Regions from separate parts of the Glutamicibacter sp. MCAF14 genome, predicted to be linked through region 2. Evidence: predicted binding sites of a transcription regulator. Region 2 holds the regulator's gene; the other holds the start of a gene.
What was found. Region 2 encodes LexA, which represses DNA repair genes until DNA is damaged. Its sites were predicted from a motif close to TCGAACANNTGTTCGA; they were not measured.

Region 1 (10,429 bases), on a different contig from region 2:
CGGAGCTTATGACCAAATAAGCAAAGCCTTCACCTTGATTCTGGCCGGGGTAGCAATTTTGTTCGCGGGCGGAAGCCTCGCTGGCGTGGCTCCCAGTATTTGGGTTTTGGTGCTGTGGTCAGGGCTGGTTGTTGTGCTAGGGGTACTGGGCTTCATGGGACTCGGCGCAAGTATCAGTGCAAAGAGCGCGGCCATAGCCGTCTATAAGCATCGCTACCCTTAGGCAGCTTTCACTGTTAGCAGTTCCTTCCAGTGCGTGGTGTAGCGCGGACTCATCATCCCCCGCCGCATCTCCCACGCCGGCCCCCGCTGTAGCCCAGCACGACCTAAACCGATGGACTTCACACCGTGTTCAGAACGGATCTGCTGAATCAACGGGCCAATCTGTTTCGCCTCATGCGCTGACACGAACGGATCAAAAGTTTCCTGCATGGCTAACGGTTGAAGATCCATAACCACCACCCCCGCCCGCGCATATTTCACCCCGACCAATATCTGGGGGAGCAGCTGCTTCGCTGCGCGGGTGAGCACCACCGGATCAGCCGTTGGCCCTGGCAGTTTCACCGTGATCGCTGGCTGGTGATCCTGGTGCTGGTTGTAATAGCTGGTCATCGCCCACGCAGAGAGGACCTTGGCCTGTTTCTGGTGCTTATGCAGCCGTGCCGAGGCTTGCTGCGCATAAATCCCCATCACCTGCTCCATCCCCACCCGATCAGTGATCGGATCGGAGAAGCTACGGGAGAAGATCAACTGATCCTTGATCACCCGTTCTTCCTCCATCGGAATGCAGGGAATCCCGCGCAGCTCTAGCACGGTGCGCATCTGCACAATGGAGAACTTATCCCTGATCCGCACCTCATTCGCATCGCGCAGGTCTTTAGCCGTCCAGATGCCCAACCCGCGCAGCCGCTTGGTCAGCCGCAGGCCGATACCCCACACCTCCACCACCGGCAGACGCGCCAAAAGGTTCTCAGTGGTCTGCGCTGGCGCGCGATCCCACACGCACACCCCACCCAGTTCCTTGAGGTGCTTGGCGGTCTTGTTCGCCATCTTCGCCAACGTCTTGGACTTGGCGATCCCCACGCACACCGGCAACCCGGTCAGCCGGAACACCTCCGCTTTGATCCGCTCACCGAGGGCTTGCAGCTCATCCATCGTGCCGGACACGCCCAGGAACGCCTCGTCAATGGAATAGACCTCCACCCACGCAGAGAAACGGTCTAAAAGCTTCATGACGCGGGCCGACATTTCCCCATACAGCTCGTAATTAGAGGACTTCGCAACCAGCCCGAGGCGCTCAGCGTCGGCCGCGAGCTTGAACCACGGCGCACCCATCTCAACGCCCAGGGATTTGGCTTCGCTGCTGCGCGCGACCGCGCAGCCATCATTATTGGACAGCACGATCACCGGGCGGGCATCGAGTTTCGGGTCAAAGACCCGTTCGCAGGAGACATAGAAGCTATTCACATCCACATGAGCGATGTATTCGCCCCGCAGCTGTGGGTTGGGGGAGTCTATGTTGGTAACCATCGGTATCACTTTCGTTGATATTCGCTAAGAAGAGTTGACCCAATGACACCTATATTGAACCCATGATCTATCTAAGCGAATTGGTTTCTTAAAATATAGAACATAGGTTTGACAGTTTGGCTAAATAAATGGGTAGCCACCTCGAACTCTTCGCGAGGTGCCTACCCATAAGGTGGTTGTTATTTCGTGCTTGAGATTCGGTGAATCCATGGAGGAATCCGAGGGGGACCGGCTGTGGTTCACCGCAGCATCTTCGGGTAACCATCACAGCGACTCGGCCATATCTGGACGGCTCTGGCCTCATCGGAAAAGATTAGTAACCAATACTTTGTCGCCGATTCTGGGTTTACCAAGTGCCGGAGAAGAACTATGCCTAGCTACAGCGACGGTTCAGCAGCAGAATGTCGGTATACACGCTGGTGGGCTGTGTTCAGAGCGAGTGCCACATGCCTGTCCAGGCAGTAGCTGTGGCCATTACATCTTTTGTGCCATTAGATGGGCAACCTGATCTCATTGGCGAACCAGTCCTGCAATTGCGTCACCCAGGAGCCCCACAGGCCGGTGGCCATCAGAATTCCAAGAAGAATCAAGATGCCGCCGCCCGCGCGCATGATCGATAGCTGGTGCCGACGCAGGAACTTCATGGCACCCATTCCGCGTCGCAACCCCACTGCGATGAAAAGGAATGGCAGCCCCAGCCCCATGCAATAGAAGAATGTCAGTAAGGCGCCCTTCGCAGGGTTGGGGTCAAGGCCGGTACTCATTGCCAACACTGCGGCAAGTGTGGGTCCGATACAAGGTGCCCAACCAAGCCCGAAGGTCACACCCAATACCGGGGCACCCCACAAGCCAGCCGGTGGTTTGCGGTGCATCTTCGCGTCGCGTTGCATGAAAGAAAATCCACCCATGAACACAATGCCCATGAAAATCACCAGCACACCGAGAAGCTGAGTGACCCAGGCACCTTCGAACCGCATCCATGCGGCGATTTGAGAAAAGACCACTCCGGCGAGCACGAAGACGGCAGTGAATCCGAGGATGAACAGAGCAATACCCGCGACCATGCGGCCACGTTTCTGCTCGACGAGATCAGCACCAGATAGCCCAGTCACGTAGCCAAGATAACCCGGAACCAAAGGAAGAACGCACGGCGACAGAAACGAGACGAGGCCGGCAAGGACCGCCACGGGAACCGCAAGCAGCAAGGATCCATCTTGGATAACCTCAGCAAAAGGGTTGCTCTGGACCGAAATTGCCAAGGTGGTGGTGAGCGGCAAATTCATCACAGCGACTCCTGAAGGGAGGTATCTATCAGGGCCTTAAGCGTGGCCTTTTCGGCCGCTCCAAGGACACGTGACGCGACCCGTCCCTGTTTGTCGAGCACCAGCGTGGTGGGCACTGCCTGCAATGGGACATATTGGGTCATAGCCAGCCGGATTTCACCTTGGGTGTCTTGCACCGATGGGTATGAGATCCCAAAAATGCGCTCGAAGGCTTGTGCGGCTTCTTTCTCGTCACGGATATTGATGCCGATAAATTCGGCCTTCACTTTAACTAAGGCAGCAAGCATGCCGGCGCGCAAGCAGGTACGCCGTCCCAAGCGCTGTGCTTGGGACTCGCTGAGGGTTTTCATGTTGTCAGACTCCTGAGAGGTTTGCAGAGACGGTTTGTGAGATCGGCGCCGGTTTATACATGGTTGTAGAACTGGATTTATGCACATGCCCATGGTTTCGTGAGCTACTTGACGTAGGAGAATACTCCCATCATGCCGCGTTCCGCATGATAAGCATTGTGGCAATGTGTGAGCCATTGGCCCGGGTTATCGGCATCAAATTGGACGGTGACAGTTTCCCGTGGACGGACAATCACGGTGTCCTTTCGTGCCCCGGACTGCCCGATTTGGAAGGTATGGCCGTGGATGTGCATCGGGTGCCACATGTCGGTGTCGTTGATGAATTTCACTTCCACGCGCTGTCCTTCTTTCAGATCAAAGGTATGCTCAAATGGCTTGGCCATGTCGAAACGATGGCCGTTGATGCCCCAGTCGTAGTTCTCCATTCCGCCGGTCAACCGCAGCTCGTGGACTTGGTCCGGCGTCTTGACCGCAAGATTCACGGAAGGGTCGGCGGTGAGCTGTCCACCGTCAACGATCTCTCCGGTCAAGGCCGTCGGGAGATCACCCTTTCTTGGGGCCGTACCTGTCCCGGTTGCAATGAGACCGTAGGCCATTTGGGCTTTCCCTTCGGCCAAGGCCAACAACGGTGTGAAACCATCTTGGATCGTCAAAAGCGCGTCGATGCGCTCTCCCATGCCCAAGACGACGGCGTCAACCTCAGCGTGAACGACCGGGAATCCATCGGTATGGGTCACGATAAGTTTCTGTTTCGGAACTCCGACCCGGTAGGCAGTGTCGCCCGCGGCGTTGACAATACGCAATCGAACTCGATCCCCGGGTTGTGCCATAAAAACCTCGGGTTTTTCGATGGTGGTGCCGTTGAACAAATGCAACGGATAGGCCACGTCACCGGCATCTCCGCCCAAAAAATCGCTGGTTGCACCCATGAGCATATGGCCCATCACCATGCCGCCGTCTTCGCTACCGTGGCTCATTCCACTCATCGGTGCCATCCCCTTAGCGAGCTCCTTCATCGCTTCATCAGGCGTTCCGGTGACACCATCAAGCCAGTCATCCAAGACGATCACCCACTCCTTGTCGTACTGCAATGGTTCTTGTGGATCATCAATGATCAGAGCGCCATAGAGGGCGCGTTCGCGCTGCATCTCGACGTGGGAGTGATACCAATACGTGCCGGGATGTGCCAGCTTGAAGTCATAGGAATAACTGGTCGCAGTCTCCACTGCCTCCTGTGTGAGTCCAGGCACGCCGTCGGCGTTGTTGCGTAAGGCAAGACCGTGCCAGTGGATGCTGGTGGATTCAGGAAGCTCATTGGTGAGGTTCAGGTTGAGCTGGTCACCGACCATGCCACGTAGTGTGGGGGCGACCAGCTTCTTGTCGTATCCCCATGTAGTGATCTTCTCTCCGGCCATTGCCGTGCTTATCGACTCTGCCTTCAGCGTTTTCGTGACCGTCTTTCCGGTACTGGGGCGCAAGTTTTCGACTTCTGCGATGAGCGGGTCGGTGGGCAGGACTCGGGACACCCCGGTGGAGTTCTGGGCCTTGGGTGCGCAGGCGCTTAGGGCAGCAGCTGCGGTCGTGGCAATGGACAGTCCAAGGAAGGAACGTCGGTTGAATTGGTAAGTCATGAAGCAGTCCTTTATGAAGTGTGAGTCTTGGGGGAGCATAGGAAAATAGAGGATGGCGGCCAGCTCGTGGCACGCAGTCAATCCAACGGATTACGGTTTTTACGCAGCCTCATGCCGCTTTGGTGGTCCGCCGTGTCTGCAATGCCGCTGGCCGCCGTCTGGTATTTCGACTCCTAGCTCTCTGATCTTGGAGGAACACGGTGCCTAAGAGCTAACCTGCGGTGATTAGAGATCGTGACCGACGTTCGGCGGGTCGTTGATCTGGCCGAAGCCTACATTTCCGGTTACTGAAGATAGCGGTGGTAGATACTGGTTGCCATTCCATCCTTGGAGAATCGCTGCTCGACGCATGTCCAACCGTGCTTCTCATAGAATTTACCTGCCCCGTTGGCACCGGCCGCGGTGGCGAGCTCGGCCAACCTAGCATGGTCCGCTGTTGCACGTTTAAGGAATGCGTCCATCAGAAAAACGCCTATTCCTTCACCACGCCGATCTGGCAACACCACAAGTGATGTAATGACAGCAGGCGACGGTATCACTCTGTCGCTGGATACCGGGCTAGCGGTGCGTCCTAGCAGACGACGGGCATAGGGACGTGCGCGGGTGCCCAGAAAATGAAGAAGTACACGTGGCCGGATGGAGAGCGCCGCGAGACCCGAGAGGAGAAGTCCCCACTTCTGGTTGGCAAGTACGTCAGCGATGTGGCGGACTTGGTTGGTCGAGCCAATTAGGAAGCCTATTGGCTGTTCATCGTCACTCACGGCGACAAGGGCAATCCCGAATCGTTCGGTGAGGAACGTTTTCATCCAACGACGTACGAAGTGGTTTCCTAAGTGGGGGAATAATCCATCTGGAAGGTAGCGGATCATGTCCGAGGCCATCCTGCTCAGGTCTTGTTCTGTGGCATCTCTGATGACGACAGGTGAGCCGGTGCCGGGATTCTTTGAGGTTATTCGGCTCATGGGGTTTTCTCGGTGAAAGTCGCTCCGTCGTCCGTGGAGTGTGAGATACCCGTACTGGTGGCCACCCAGATCCGCACCTGTCCGCCATCGTCGCCGGTGGCGGCAATGGCAGCCGGTTGCCCGGTGACGACTCCACCAGTCTCTTGCCAAGTGCGTCCGGCATCGCGGCTGAGCTGCACCGCACCATCCGGTTCCACTCCGACGGCGACCGATTTGCTGGCAACAGCGGTCAGCAGCAGGACCGGAGCGTCTTGGGGTAAGGTCCAGGTTTTCCCGCCATCTTCAGAACGGTGTACTCCTTGTTCGGTGGTGGCCAGCACGACTTGGGACAGCGGGCTTCCGGCGAGATGATAGGGCTGGATGCCGGCATCTATGGTGTTCCATGTGACCGTGTCATCGGTCACCCGCAGTGTGCCGTCAAAACCGATGACGCTCTCGCCGGTGACGGCCAAGGCGTGGAAATCGGATTTGCCTTGAAGAGAGAGCGGTTCCCACGTGGACCCGCCATCAGTTGATCGGATCAAACCCGCCGGGTCGGGCAGACCGGTCTCAGTCGACGGGTGCCCGGAAGCGTAATACTCGTCTTTTCCGGCGGTGGCGAATCCCATCAGGTCAATGGTGGGCCCGATTTTCTGCGGTTCGTCAGCTGTGGCATCGAAGAGTCCCTCATGGGTGGCCAAAAGGATGCGCCCGGAATCCGGGTCAACGCTCATGCCGTGGACGTGGCTGAAGACTGCGACGCTGGCAGCTTCTTGCGCAGCGGGTCCTTCGCTGATTGACTGCGTGCAGCCCGTGAGTAGGGCCATAGAGAGCGCGGCGACGGACAAGACTGCGCGTTTTTGAGCGCGCAAAAGTGAGCTCTGTGTAAGCATGGTGGTTCCTTGAATCAATCAGAAGTGCTGGTCAGATGGGTCAGGGGAGTCGGCACCCTAGGCAGCAGCGGCAACGTGGAGTCTTTAGAGGTCGGCTAGCAGGGTCTTCATGGCCTGAATTTCGGTTCCCTGGCTGGAGACAACATCCTTAGCCAGCTCGACGGCTGCAGGATTCGATCCGTTGGCGACTTCGTCCTCAGCCATAGTGATGGCCCCCTCATGGTGGGCGATCATTTGGGTCAGGAACAACCGCGAAGCTTCGGTGCCCTGGGTGGCCTCGAGGTTGGAAAGGTCCTCCGGGGTCATCATCCCGTCCATCTCATGGCTTCCGGACATCTTCATAGGCTCGCCCCAGGTCTGGAGCCAGTCGTTCATTTTCTTGATTTCCGGCCCCTGGGCGGCTTTGATGTCCTGGGCAAGCTCGGTAACCCGGGGATCCAGGTTTTTCTTGGCCAGCATGATGTCGCTCATCTGGACAGCCTGTTCGTGATGAGGCGTCATCATCTGCGCGAACATGGCATCGGCACTATTGTGGTCGGCTGCAGCATCGGAGGCCGACGGCGGCATGCTGCCATGATCCATGCCGGACATAGTGCTTTCAGGTTCGGTGGTGCCAGCGTCCGTGGAGCATCCGGACAGGACGAGCGCTGCTGCAAGAGCGGTTGCCGAAATGGAAGTCAGGCGTTTCATGTGGGTATTCCTTCAAAGTGTTCTCAAACGGGGTATCCATCAATACCCGGCCAAGACGGCACACAAGGGTGAGCACGAATAGCCGGAGCTCTCCCCGGTATGGGGAAAGCGGCCGGCGTTTTTATGTGCGACTGATAGAGAGTTCGATGAGTGAGGGAGTCCACGGCAACCGGTTTGCCGGTGCAGGCATGACTGGCGGGGCGCGCAGCCCCTTGCCAGGAATAATGAACCAACGCTTAGGAAGAAACCACAAGACGGCCAGGACAATGACCATGAGTACGCACATGGCAGCCATGAGATGATGCTCGCCATTGCATGGCCCGTAGCAGGTACTATCTGCCTCGCCACCGACCGTCCCATCTGTGGCCATTACGGGTGGACCGTGATCGTGGGAGACTGCTTGGTGCGCAGAGGTCGCGCTCAGACCAGCAGTATCTGGCGCTTGGTGGGACGCTCCTAAGACATGCATCCCCAAGATTCCGAGGATGATTCCGGCCAAACCCAGCATAAGAATAACCGGGCGGCGGCCAGCAGGATTGCCCGGCGCAGGGACAAGCAGAGACAGGAAACGACGAGGCGTCATAACCTGATTCATCGCATCCTGCCTTTCCACCAGAGTGAAGGTTTTCATCTCAAGGGTACTGGCGCATCCTGTGCCCGGCAAAAGAAAGCGCTTGAAACTGGTCTAGTGTGATTAATGTATGGTGTCTGGATCGAGATTGATGCGTCGCAGCAATTGGGCGTTGAGCGCGACCACGATGGTGGACAGGGACATCAGGATCGCTGCGATGGCCGGAGAGATCGACACCCCAGCAAACGCCAGTGCTCCGGCAGCCAGCGGGACCGCAATCACGTTATAGCCGGTGGCCCACGCCAGGTTCTGGATCATCTTGCGGTAGCTGGCTCTGGATAGTTCCAGCATAGACATCACCGCCCGCGGGTCGTTGCCGGCCAAGACAACCCCCGCCGATTCTATTGCCACATCGGTGCCGGCACCGATGGCAATGCCAACCTCGGCCCGAGCCAGTGCTGGGGAGTCGTTGACCCCGTCCCCGACCATGGCCACTTTCAGGCCGCGGGCCTGCAGCTCGGCAACCTTCTTATCCTTGTCCTGGGGCAGAACTTGGGCGAAGACCTCGTCGATGCCCAGCTTTCCAGCCACTGCTTCGGCGACCTGCTGCGCATCACCGGTGATCATCGCGACTTTGAGGCCCCGGGACTGCAACGCGGCAACGGCCTGGCGGGAATCGGCGCGGATCTCATCTTCCAAACTCAGGGCACCAATCACTTGCCCAGCACGAACCACGTGGAGTACGGAGGCGCCTCGCTCGACCCAAGGCTGAGTCTGCTCCTGCAGTTCTCGCGGGATCGTCAGGGCTTGGGAGTCAAGCAAGTTCGGTCCGCCGATCATGATGTCGGCTCCATCGACGTTGGCGGTCACGCCACGCCCGGTCAGCGAGGTAAATTCGGTTGCAGTCGGAATCCGGATGTCTCGGGCCCGGGCAGCTGCGACGATAGCCCGGGCCGAGGGATGTTCGCTGTCCGCCTCAACTGCGGCCGCCAGTGCCAGCAAGTCGTTATCGCTGAGACCAGGGGCTGTGGCAATGCCGGTCAGAGCAGGCTGGCCCAGAGTTAGAGTGCCGGTTTTGTCGAAGAGGACCACATCGATGGTGCGCATCCGTTCCAAGGCCATGCGGTTCTTGATCAGCACTCCAGCCCGTGCCGCCCGTTCGGTGGAGATCGCGATGACCAGTGGAATGGCAAGGCCCAGTGCGTGCGGGCAGGCGATGACCAGAACGGTGACGGTGCGGATCACCGCCTCGTTGGGACTGCCCAGGAGCACCCAGGTGAGGAAGGTGATGATGCCGGCGCCCACAGCGAAGTAGAACAGAAAAGCCGCTGCACGGTCCGCTAGCGCTTGGGCTTTCGAGGAGGAGGCCTGGGCCTCAGAGACCAGACGCTGGATTCCGGCTAGAGCGGTATCTGACCCGACGGCTGCCACCTTGATGCGCAGGGAGCTGTCCGTGGCCACAGTGCCGGCCACTACGCTGTCTCCGGGACCTCGCGGTACGGTCTTGGATTCGCCGGTGATCATCGATTCGTCCAGTTCCGCTTGGCCTTCGGTGATTTCCCCGTCAGCAGGCAGCCGGCTACCGGAGCGGACCAGTACGATATCGCCGACGGATAGATCGCTGATTCGTACTGTGTCCGTGCCCTCTGCGGTGACGCGTTCGGCTTCATCAGGTAGCAGTTCTGCCAGAGCATCTAGTGCGCCGCGCGCCGAGCCTAGGGCGCGCATCTCGATCCAGTGGCCCAGAAGCATGATCACTACCAGCAGGGCCAGTTCCCACCAGAAGTCGAGGTTGAAGTTGCCGATGCCTAGCGTGGTGATCCACGAGGAGAGAAAGGCGATAGTGATTGCCAGCGTGATCAGCAGCATCATTCCAGGCTGCTTGCTGCGCAGTTCTTTCCAGCCGCCCTTCAGGAAGGGCAGTCCTCCGTAGAAGAAGATCACCGATCCGAGCACCGGAGCGATCCAGGCGGCGCCGGGGAAGTCCGGGATCTGATAGCCGAAGAGGTGGGCGAACATCGGGCTGAAAATTACCACCGGGATTGAGAGTGCCAGGCTCAGCCAGAACTTATTCTTGAACATCGCGGTACTGTGTCCTGCGTGCTCGCCGTGGCTGTGGACGGCGTGTTCATCGTCAACTGCCGAATGCGCATGGCCAGCCGGCGTCGCCTGGCCATGAGTCGGCTGTTCAGACATCGGGTGTCCCGTGTGACTGTCTTTGGATGCGAGAGTGCGACCCCCGTGTCCAGGGGAGACTGAGTGGCCGTGTTCCCGGTTCTCCGGTGCGTGGTTCATGATGGCTTCCCTCCTGGACCCCCGAGGGCGGCCTCGAATTCTCGTCTGAATACGCCGGCCCTAACACTGGGGGCAACCGCCCGTTAAGTCCCGCGTAGGTTCAGAATATACCCCAAGGGGGTATAAATCGAGTTTTCTGGCAAGACTCATCTGTCCACTCGTGCCCAACAACAGACGATTAGCCGATGGCCGCCAACAGCAGGGCACAAGCTTTTTCGCACCGGCGGCAAGCTTCAGCGCAGACC
Region 2 (10,429 bases):
TAGCGGCCGAGACCTTGGATGAGATTGAAGACCTGATCAAGTCCTCGGGTGGCGGCGCCTTGGCGTTGTTCACTTCCAAGCGTTCTGCAGAAGAAGCAGCCAGCATCTTGCGCGAGCGCCTGGACGTCGAAATCTTGTGCCAGGGCGAAGCCAGCATGAAATCATTGGTCGAGCAATTCAGCAGCGAACGGGACACCTGCCTCTTTGGAACCATGACCCTGTGGCAGGGCGTGGACGTGCCCGGTGATTCGTGCCGCCTGGTGATCATCGACAAGATCCCTTTCCCGCGCCCCGATGATCCTATCTCCAAGGCCCGTTCTGAGGACGTAGCCAAACACGGTGGCAATGGGTTCATGCAGGTTGCCGCGACGCACGCGGCGATCCGCCTGGCCCAGGGTGCTGGGCGCTTGATCCGCTCGGTTGGGGACAAGGGCGTTGTAGCGATCCTTGATTCGCGGATGGCCACGGCACGGTACGGAAGCTTCTTGAAAGCTACCTTGCCACCGATGTGGCCAACGGTTGATAAGAAGGTCATCTCCGGTGTTCTCAAGCGTCTGAACCCGGGCGAATAACAGCCATTGCCAACATATGATTCTGAGCTGCCCCTGGATAAGGGGCAGCTCAAGTCATTTAACCGCCAGCGGCTTGAAGGTTTCCTGATGCGCTAATGTCGGCATTAGAAGCGATAATTCTTGAGTCGGAAAGGCGCCATGGATTCCATGCAGGTATTGGCACATCAAACCGCGATCGATACCCACGCTCGCTTTGGGTATCGCCTCATGGGGTTGCCTGGAACGTGGATTGGACGCAGCTACAGCACAGCGCAACGATTGCTCGATGGAAGCATGCTCAGCGACCTCAACGGGCTCTCGCATCCCTTCAGTGAATGGAACTACTGGTGGCAAGCTCATTACCTGGATGCCATCATCGATGATGGTTACGCGTACCTGAATGAAGGCAACGACAAGCTGGCTGGCGAAGCACTGGCCCTGGCCAACGCCTTATTGCGTGGCATCCACCTGCGGAACTTCGGGGTCCTGCCCAACTATTTTTTCGACGATATGGCATGGCTGGCCCTGGCCAGCGAACGCTTGGTTCGGTTCACCCATGAGGCGTCCGGTAAGAAGAACAAGCATGCACAGCTGGCAGTGCGAGTGCTGGGCAAGCAGCTTCATCAAGGCAAGGATGATGTACTGGACGGTGGCCTGTACTGGTCCAGGAAGCGGGACTTCAAAAACACGCCCGCTAACGCGCCAGCGGCATTGTTCTTCGCCCGTACTGGACAGAAGGAAATCTCGCGTGAGCTTCTGCAATGGCTGGAAGCTAAGCTGTTCAGCTCTGAACACGGACTGTACTTGGACGGACTGCGGATAAATGAACGCGGACACCGGCTGGAACCAGCGGTCTACAGTTATAACCAGGGAACCGTCCTTGGTGCATTGCTTGAGCTCGGCGAACCTGCGGACCTGGCTCATGCCCAGGTGCTGATCAAAGCGACCGCGCAGTCCCTGGCCTCGGAATCAGGGGTGCTGGCATTCAACCATGGAGGAGATGGCAACCTGTTTGCGGGGATCCTCTGCCGCTATCTGGCTCTTGCCGCCACCGATGAGCGGTTGGAGGCCTCTAGCCGAGACACCGCCAAGACGCTGGTCATGGCGACCGCGCATCATCTAAAAGACCAAGAGCCACGCCGGCTTTCAGCAGCAGTGCAGCGTTGGATGATCTTCTGCGCCGCGGCCGGCCTCGAATCAAGCACTGGGCGCTAGCGCATTAAACGAAGATTGCGCTGGTGCCAAGCACCAGCGCAATCGAGGGGCAACTATTAGAGTGAGCGCATGACGGAGACTACACGTCCCATGATGGTTGCTGCATCGCCCAAAATTGGTTCGTAGCGCGAGTTTTGCGGAAGCAACCACGTATGCCCATCGCGCTGGCGGAACGTCTTGACCGTGGCTTCTTCGTCGAGCAGTGCTGCGACGATATCCCCGTTGTCTGCCGTCTGCTGGCGACGGACAACTACCCAGTCGCCATCGCAAATCGCAGCGTCAACCATTGAATCGCCGGATACCTTGAGCATGAACAATTCGCCATGTCCAACGAGCTGACGAGGCAACGAGAAAACATCTTCGACGGATTGTTCGGCCAGGATTGGGCCACCAGCGGCAATGCGACCTACCAGCGGGACCATGGTGGTGTCAGCGGAAGTGCTCAGCTCAATGATCTTGGCGTCTTCGTTGATGACTGGCTCTGCTGGTTTCGAAGCTTCAGCAGCCTCTGAATCTTCGGCCAGCTGCAGCGGGAGCAGGATTTCCATGGCGCGCGGACGGCGTGGATCGCGACGGATGTAGCCCAGCTTTTCCAACTGGCTCAGCTGGTGAGTCACGCTCGAAAGGCTCTTGAGGCCAACTGCGTCGCCAATCTCACGCATCGATGGTGGATAGCCGTTCTTGCCGATAGACCGCTGGATCGTCTCCAGGATCTTCTTTTGGCGAATCGTCAGCGAACGTGCATTCGATCGGGGAGTGCGTTGTGAAGCTGACATGAGATTTTGCCTTCCCTAGCAAATATTCGAAAGTTCGTAAGTCCAAACTGTCGGAGCTAGATGGTGTGATGTTTTCATTGCTCGTCTACTTCGAAATCTTAGTAGATAAGCGAGCTTCTTTCAAAGATTTGTTCGAAAACTTCTGGACAAGTTCTGCAAACCTCTGTTAGAACAGATATACGAAGTTAGAACAAGTTTTCGAATCGATAGTTTCGAATACACATTCGCATCACTTGAATTTTTGAGGAGACAAAGTCATGGCAACCGTCGCACTTGACTCAAATCAGACCCAGACGCCACTAAAGATCCGCATCAACCGCCGCGGATGGGCCGTGCTGGTTGGACTGCCTATTTTTGCACTCACCGTCGCAGCAGCGTTCTTCATCGCAATGTTTTCTTCCGACGCGCATGCTGCAGCGAACACTCCGGCGGGAATCGAAACCGTGGACGTCACCGTTATTCCAGGAGATACCCTGTGGAGTCTGGCCCGGGAATACGCCACTGGCTATGACATAACCTCCGCGGTCGACCACATCGCAGAATTGAACGCGTTGAACAGCAGCGAAATCCAGATCGGCGAGACCTTGTCCATTCCGGTCCTCGCTGGCTAGCTTGCACCACCTGCCTCAGGTTTGTTACCTGCCCTCGTAGCGGATTCACCTGCAGGCACACTGCGCACGTAGACTTGATGCGTGAATGACCGCAGTGAACTTTTGAGTCAGCTGCCCTTGCGTGAGAATCTCCGCGGGCTATCCCCTTATGGCGCACCACAAATTGATGTGCCCATTCAGCTGAACGTCAACGAGAACACCCATCCGTTGCCACCAACAGTCGTAGACGCCATTTCCCAAGAAGTGGCCAAGGCTGCGGCAACGTTGAACCGCTACCCGGACCGCGAATTCACCGAACTGCGTGAATTGCTCGCCGATTACCTGGGGCATTCGCTGACCAAGGAAAATATCTGGGCTGCTAACGGCTCCAATGAAATCCTTCAGCAAATCCTGCAAGCCTTTGGCGGTCCTGGCCGTTCGCTGATGAGCTTCGCTCCTACCTACTCCATGTACCCACTGCTTGCTAGTGGAACAGACACGTCTTACATTGCCGGAACGCGCGCTGCAGATTTCACCCTGTCCGCTGAATCCGCGGCCGCACAGGTGCGCGAGCACAAGCCGAATATCGTATTTCTCTGCTCGCCCAACAACCCCACCGGCACGGCGCTTGGCCTGGACGTCATCACCGAAGTGTATGAAGCCCTGAGCGAGCATGACGGCGTGCTGATCGTCGACGAAGCCTACGCAGAGTTCTCATTGGCCAGCACCAAATCCGCACTGACCTTGCTCGATGGCCGCCAGCGTTTGATCGTCTCGCGCACCATGTCCAAAGCCTTCGGGCTGGCCGGCGCACGCGTAGGCTATTTGGCTGCAGCTCCTGAAGTTACTGACGCGATCCGGTTGGTGCGGTTGCCGTACCACCTCTCGGCAGTTACCCAAGCGACCGCCATTGCCGCGTTGAAGAACATTGAGCTGTTGCTGGCCCAAGTTGAAGACATCAAGTCGCAACGCGACCGTATTGTCACCCGACTGAAGGAACTTGGCCTCAAGCCTTCGGTCTCCGATTCCAATTTCGTGTTCTTTGGTGGTGTTGAAGATCCCCATGCTATTTGGGAAGGGCTGTTGGAAGCCGGCATCATCATCCGCGACAATGGAATCCCGGGAACCCTGCGCGTCACTGCAGGAACCGAATCCGAAACCACAGCCTTCTTAGAACGGCTTGCCGAACTGCTCGGCTCACAGAAGTAATCCAAGACAAGCGAAGGAAGACATGTCTGCCGAATTGATTGGTGCACGCCGCGCCCGCATGGAACGCGTCACCAGCGAATCGTCCGTATTCGTTGAACTGGACCTCGATGGTACCGGTGTCTCTGAGATCAGCACCTCGGTGCCGTTCTATGACCACATGCTGACTGCGCTATCCAAGCATTCGCTCATCGACCTCACCGTGCGCGCCACCGGTGATACCCATATCGATGTTCACCACACGGTTGAAGACACTGCCATCACCATTGGTGAAGTATTGCGCGTTGCACTTGGCAATAAGGCCGGCATCCGCCGCTTCGGCACCTCCTATGCGCCACTGGATGAAGCACTGTCCCGCTCGGTCGTCGACGTGTCGGGCCGCCCATACCTGGTGCACTCCGGTGAACCAGCAGGCCAGGAATATCACCTGATCGGCGGTCACTTCACTGGTTCGATGACCCGTCACGTCTTTGAAGCCATCACCTTCCACGCGCAGATCTGCGCGCACATCGAGGTGCTCTCGGGTCGCGATCCGCACCATATCGTCGAAGCGCAGTTCAAGTCCTTTGCCCGCGCCCTGCGCGAAGCAGTAGAGCGCGATGAGCGCATGGGCGACAAGATCCCATCCACGAAGGGTGCCCTGTAAGTGGAAAAGAAAACTGTAGTTGTTCTGGACTACGGCTCAGGCAACGTGCGCTCGGCCGTGCGCGCTTTGGAAGCTGCCGGTGCCGAAGTGGAATTGACCGCTGATCCAAAGAAGATTGTGGCTGCCGACGGGCTGGTCGTTCCCGGCGTGGGCGCGTACGCCTCGGTGATGGAACAGCTGACAGAAACCGGTGCGCTGCGCTGGATTGGCCGCCGTATCGCTGGCGGCTTGCCGGTACTGGGCATTTGCGTCGGCCACCAGGTCTTTTTCGAAGAAGGCGTGGAGCACGGTGTGAAAACCGAGGGCATTGGAGAATGGCCAGGCAAAGTCGAACGACTGCAGTCCGAGGTCATCCCGCACATGGGCTGGAACACCGTACGCCCTCCCGAAGGCTCCAAGCTCTTTGCTGGCATCGAAGATGAACGATTCTATTTCGTGCACTCCTACGCCGTGCTGCAGTGGGCATTCGATGTCACCCAGCCAGCGATGACCCCACCGCAGGTGACCTGGTCAACGCATGGCACGCCGTTCGTGGCAGCCGTTGAGAACGGCCCGCTTTCGGCGGTGCAGTTCCACCCTGAGAAGTCCGGCGATGCTGGAGCTCAGCTGCTTCGCAACTGGTTGGGGACGCTCTAAAGATGTGGACCCTAATTCTGGGCGTTGTCGGTGCCTTCCTCGCAGGTGGAGCGATCTCGCTTAAGAGCCAGAAAGCCCACATCTCATGGATCATCGCGTTGTGGGTGCTTGCAGGCCTGAGCCTCATCGCCGCCTGGACCTTGACCTACTAAATTCATTACTTCTTCACAAAGGACATCATGAGCGAGCAACCAATTCTCGAGCTTTTGCCTGCTGTAGATATCGCTGGCGGCCAGGCAGTACGCCTGGTTCAGGGCGAAGCCGGTTCGGAAACCGGATACGGCGATCCGCTGGAAGCGGCGCTTTCGTGGCAGAACGCCGGAGCAGAATGGCTGCATCTGGTTGACCTGGACGCGGCCTTTGACCGTGGCAGCAACGTGGACATTGTCCAGCGCATCGCCAAGGAACTGAACATCAAGGTCGAGCTCTCCGGCGGCATCCGCGACGATGCTTCTTTGGATCGGGCACTTGAATTCGGCGCAACCCGAGTCAACCTTGGTACCGCAGCACTGGAAAACCCTGAATGGACCAAGCAGGCCATTGCACGCCACGGCGACAAGATCGCGGTGGGCATGGACGTTCGCGGCACCACTTTGTCCGGCCACGGCTGGACCAAGGACGGCGGCGACCTCTGGGACGTGCTGGCACGCCTTGAAGATGCCGGCTGTGCCCGCTACGTCGTGACCGACGTGACCAAGGATGGCACCCTGCGCGGACCGAACGTTGAATTGTTGCGGGAGATCGCAACTAAGACGAGCAAGCCAATCGTTGCTTCGGGAGGCATCTCCTCGCTGGAGGACCTGCGCGTTCTGCGCGAACTCGTTCCAGAAGGCATCGAAGGTGCCATCATGGGCAAGGCCCTGTACTCGGGCCAGTTCACGCTGCAAGAAGCGTTGGATGTTGCCGGGCACCGCTAGGCTCCACGCAGTCTTTGGAAAAGGCGATTCAGAAGCTCACGCTTTTGAATCGCCTTTTCCTCTATGCGAAGCAGAATCGCCGTGCTCTGCCACCTAGGCAAATATCCTCACGCGTGAGCAGCGAATGGAAATCTGAAGTGCCGACGGCGGGGTGTCCAACCTCATGAACACAGTTTTAGAACTTCACTGCACCAACCTTGAAACCACAGATAGCATGGATCCTATGAGTACTGAGCAACCGCCATCTGCACCTAAACGCCATCTGCCGGGACATATCGTTGCCGCGCTGGCACAGGCAGGCTCTCAAACCGACTCAGCCGGTCAGGACTGGGAAGGCCGAGACCTCAGCGGCGAAGGCAACCCACTGCATAACTTCGACAAGGACGACGGCAAAGCCGACGCAAATGTCCTCGCCGCACTCACCGCCCTGCGTGAAGGCAGCGCGGGGGAGAGCGAAGTGCATAAATCACTGGCCAACGCCAGGGTTTTCGTCGCAGTGGTAGCTCAGCTCGGTGAAGAAGCCATGACGGAGCACGGTTTCGCATCCGATAAGGAAGCGGACATGGCCCTGGTGAAGATCAAGGCTCCAGATGGCCGTATGGCTCTGCCAATCTTCACCACTGTGGAACGTTTGCAGGCTTGGCATAAGGAAGCGCGGCCGGTAGCAGTGTATGCCCCACGCGCCGCGCTGTCTGCAGTGAGCGAAGAATGCCAGCTGCTAGTCCTTGATCCGGGAAGCGATTTCACATTCGTGCTGCGACGACCGGGGCTTTGGACCCTGGCCAAGCAGGTGGACTGGATTCCGAGCTATCAAAGCCAGCAGGTCGCTAGCCTGGTCCAAAATGCAATTGAGGATTTCAACCAGTTGCGGACCGTCAAGGTGGCCCCGGGCAAGGGAGTAGGCTCCCGAAGCAAGGACGGCCAGGTCGTCCTTGGGGGAGGTCCTGGCCCGGAGCTGAACCTGCAGCTTATTTTCGCTCCTGGCACGAGTCAGGACGATGCACGCGAAACTACTCGCGCACTACACGGACGATTGTCCCAAAACACCGAATTCGCTGAAGCAGTGGATTCTCTTGAACTCAGTTTGCACAGCGCGCCGAACTAAGCCGGCGGGCTCCTTGTGATTAGGTAAGGAACTTTCCGGGCATGAAAAGCTATTGGCAGATTTTGCGTCAACCGCAGATCTCATTGTTGTTGCTGATCGGCATGATTGCCCGCCTTCCGCACTCTGCATTGAGCATGCTGCTGCTCCTGCACCTGGTGAACAACCTCGACCAATCGTGGGTATCAGCTGGCCTGGTCACCGCGGTAATGACGCTGGGCATCGCCATTGGTGCTCCGTGGCGCGGTGCCCGGGTAGATATCTGGGGACTGCGTCGGGCGATGATCCCGTCGGTCATCGTGGAAACCCTCGTGTGGTGCACGGTGCCGCATGTTCCGCTGGTCTGGGTCTACCCGCTGGCGTTCATCGGCGGCCTTTTCGCTCTGCCGGTTTTCTCGGTAGTGCGTACCGCACTTGGCATCATGACTACCGGCGAGCAACGCCGTACCGCCTTTGCCTTGGATGCGACCGCCACCGAATTGGTCTTCATTGTTGGACCGGCCAGTGCAGGCATTGTGGCCACGCAGATCAGCAGCGTGATTGGCCTGAGCGTGATCGGTGTGACCTCTACGGTTGCGGGACTGGCGCTCATGATCCTCAATCCGCCCACGCGCAGTGATGACCCCAAGGCGCTTGCCACTCGGGCCAATGTCCACGAAGAACGCTTGGGCGCCGAAGCCAGCTTCATCGCCGCAGCGCCCATGGGCGTGCATGAAGTGGAGGGCGAGCTGATCGCGGCGGGCATGAAGTCTGCCCGCGCGAGAATCAAGCAGCGGGGCCGTGCTTTCAAGAATCGCTTCAACTGGGTCAGTGCTTCGGTGCTGGCGGTCTTCATCGCTTCGGCGGGAGCCGGCATGCTGTTGACCGGCACCGAGGTAGCCATTGTGGCTGAATTGGATGCCTCGCAGGAAAGCCACCAGCTGGGCCTGGTGTTCCTATTCTGGTGCGGTGCTTCGCTGATTGGCGGCTTGATCTACGGTTCGATGAAGCGGGTCATTTCACCACTGGTCCTGCTGCTGAGCATGGCAATTCTGACCATTCCGATGTACTTCGCTTGGGATACCTGGTCGTTGGCATTGTTCTCAGCCTTGCCAGGCTTCCTCTGCGCGCCAACCTTGTCGGCGGCTTCGGAATGGCTCACCGATCTCGTGGCCGAGAAGCGCCGTGGCGAGGCGATGGGCTGGTACGGCTCGGCAATGACCGCTGGTACCGCATTGGGTTCGCCGATCACCGGCATCTTCGTGGACACCTTCGGAGCCGCTCCAGCATTTATCGGGATCGGCGCCATGGCCAGCTTCGTAGTGGTGGTTGCGCTGATTGCCCAGCAGATCCGCCGACGGGTACGTCGTGCGCGGCGCCAGCGACTGGAAACTATCGCCTAGGCGCTGGCCGTATCCTTCAGCCGCGAGTACATGTACATGTCCCTGCGGGCGGCGCCTACCTGTTCCCAGCTGCGCATCAGCCCTTCGCGTTCGAAGCCGCAAGCCTCAGCGGTCCGCCAAGACCCCTCGTTCCACGGCTCAATATAGAGCTCAACCCGCTCGATTCCAGGATGTTCCAAGCCCCAGCGGGCCAGAGCTTCCAATGCGTGCTTGGCAACCGAGCGCCTGCGGTACTCCGGTGCGGTCCAGTATCCGATGCTGGCTCTCCCGTGGTTGGCATTGCGCAGCCAGAAGCCGATCTGGCCCACGGCGCGATCTGTGGTGGCTTCTGCGATGGCAAATGAGTACCCGCTGCCTTCAGCGACCCTGCGGTGCTGTCGTTCGATGAAGTCCGCGTACTCAGCTTCGGTTCCCTGAACCGGGACGGTAGTGATTTGCGTGATGTAGCTATCCGCCGATGCCTGCCGAACCGTGGGGATATCGCTGTGCTGGAACGGCCGGAGCCGGTAGGCGCCAGCATCGATCACCGGTTGTTCGAGTAGTTGCATGCTTGCAAGCTACCATGGTGATCTAAACAACAAAGGACCCGTTTCCCGAAGAAAACGAGTCCATGATGTTAATCTCTTTAAATTTAGCGATTATTACTTAGTTGACCGGTCCGGTGAACTTTTCGCCCGGACCCTTGCCTGGTGCATCCGGGATGATCGAAGCCTCACGGAAGGCCAGCTGCAAGCTGCGCAGTCCATCGCGCAACGGTGCTGCGTGCTGCGAGCCAATCTCAGGCGCACCGGCGGTGACTAGGCCTGCCAGAGCGGTGATCAGCTTGCGGGCCTCATCGAGATCCTTCAGCTCATTGGCATCTTCGCCCTCGGCGAGGCCGCACTTAACTGCGGCTGCACTCATCAGGTGGACAGCGGCCGTGGTGATGATTTCTACGGCTGCAACTTCAGCGATATCGCGCACCTGCTGATCGACAGCGTGCTGGTGCGAGTTGGTGTCTTCGTTAGTCATACTGCTAAGCTTGTCACAGACCGACTCGATGCCGGTACTTCTCACAGTTCTCCAGTTAGCCCTGGACGAGGGATTCGTACTAGTATTGAGCCATGCAAGTGGAGGCCAACTCCCACCCGCTGTCGCCGTTTCCAGGCTTCCGGGTAATTCGGCAGGATCGCAGCAATGCAATCCCCAAGCTTTGACGCAGGAATTTTCCTGAACTCAGCTGTGTCGTTCCTTTTGGCCTTCGCCTGCAATCGCAGACGGAGGCCTTCTTTGTTTGCGGTCATGGATTACGAATTTCAGGAGTGACACATCAGCGATCCACGCATTAATGAGCGCATTCGCGTGCCAGAGGTACGTCTCGTCGGCCCCAATGGTGAGCAGGTAGGCATCGTCCGTATTGAGGACGCGC

Region 1: AB4Y71_RS17715 (Y-family DNA polymerase) is a predicted target of LexA. The motif match lies at 1,627-1,642, and genes of this name have one in related genera.

The regions. Positions count from the first base shown of each region.
Region 1 covers NZ_JBFREO010000018.1:17-10,445, forward strand. The annotation lists partial or broken gene AB4Y71_RS17710 (hypothetical protein) at 1-223, shown strand, start outside; gene AB4Y71_RS17715 (Y-family DNA polymerase) at 220-1,530, opposite strand; gene AB4Y71_RS17720 (cytochrome c biogenesis CcdA family protein) at 2,022-2,813, opposite strand; gene AB4Y71_RS17725 (TlpA family protein disulfide reductase) at 2,813-3,163, opposite strand; gene AB4Y71_RS17730 (multicopper oxidase family protein) at 3,268-4,794, opposite strand; gene AB4Y71_RS17735 (GNAT family N-acetyltransferase) at 5,079-5,756, opposite strand; gene AB4Y71_RS17740 (F510_1955 family glycosylhydrolase) at 5,753-6,628, opposite strand; gene AB4Y71_RS17745 (DUF305 domain-containing protein) at 6,713-7,318, opposite strand; gene AB4Y71_RS17750 (DUF6153 family protein) at 7,440-7,949, opposite strand; gene AB4Y71_RS17755 (copper-translocating P-type ATPase) at 8,013-10,085, opposite strand; gene AB4Y71_RS17760 (four-helix bundle copper-binding protein) at 10,363-10,429, opposite strand, start outside.
Region 2 covers NZ_JBFREO010000003.1:37,352-47,780, reverse strand. The annotation lists gene AB4Y71_RS05630 (ATP-dependent DNA helicase) at 1-572, shown strand, start outside; gene AB4Y71_RS05625 (glycoside hydrolase family 76 protein) at 711-1,766, shown strand; gene lexA (transcriptional repressor LexA) at 1,823-2,542, opposite strand; gene AB4Y71_RS05615 (LysM peptidoglycan-binding domain-containing protein) at 2,800-3,153, shown strand; gene AB4Y71_RS05610 (histidinol-phosphate transaminase) at 3,235-4,341, shown strand; gene hisB (imidazoleglycerol-phosphate dehydratase HisB) at 4,364-4,984, shown strand; gene hisH (imidazole glycerol phosphate synthase subunit HisH) at 4,985-5,620, shown strand; gene AB4Y71_RS05595 (hypothetical protein) at 5,623-5,772, shown strand; gene priA (bifunctional 1-(5-phosphoribosyl)-5-((5-phosphoribosylamino)methylideneamino)imidazole-4-carboxamide isomerase/phosphoribosylanthranilate isomerase PriA) at 5,800-6,537, shown strand; gene AB4Y71_RS05585 (SseB family protein) at 6,761-7,642, shown strand; gene AB4Y71_RS05580 (MFS transporter) at 7,684-9,021, shown strand; gene AB4Y71_RS05575 (GNAT family N-acetyltransferase) at 9,018-9,569, opposite strand; gene AB4Y71_RS05570 (DUF1844 domain-containing protein) at 9,667-10,032, opposite strand; gene infC (translation initiation factor IF-3) at 10,363-10,429, shown strand, end outside.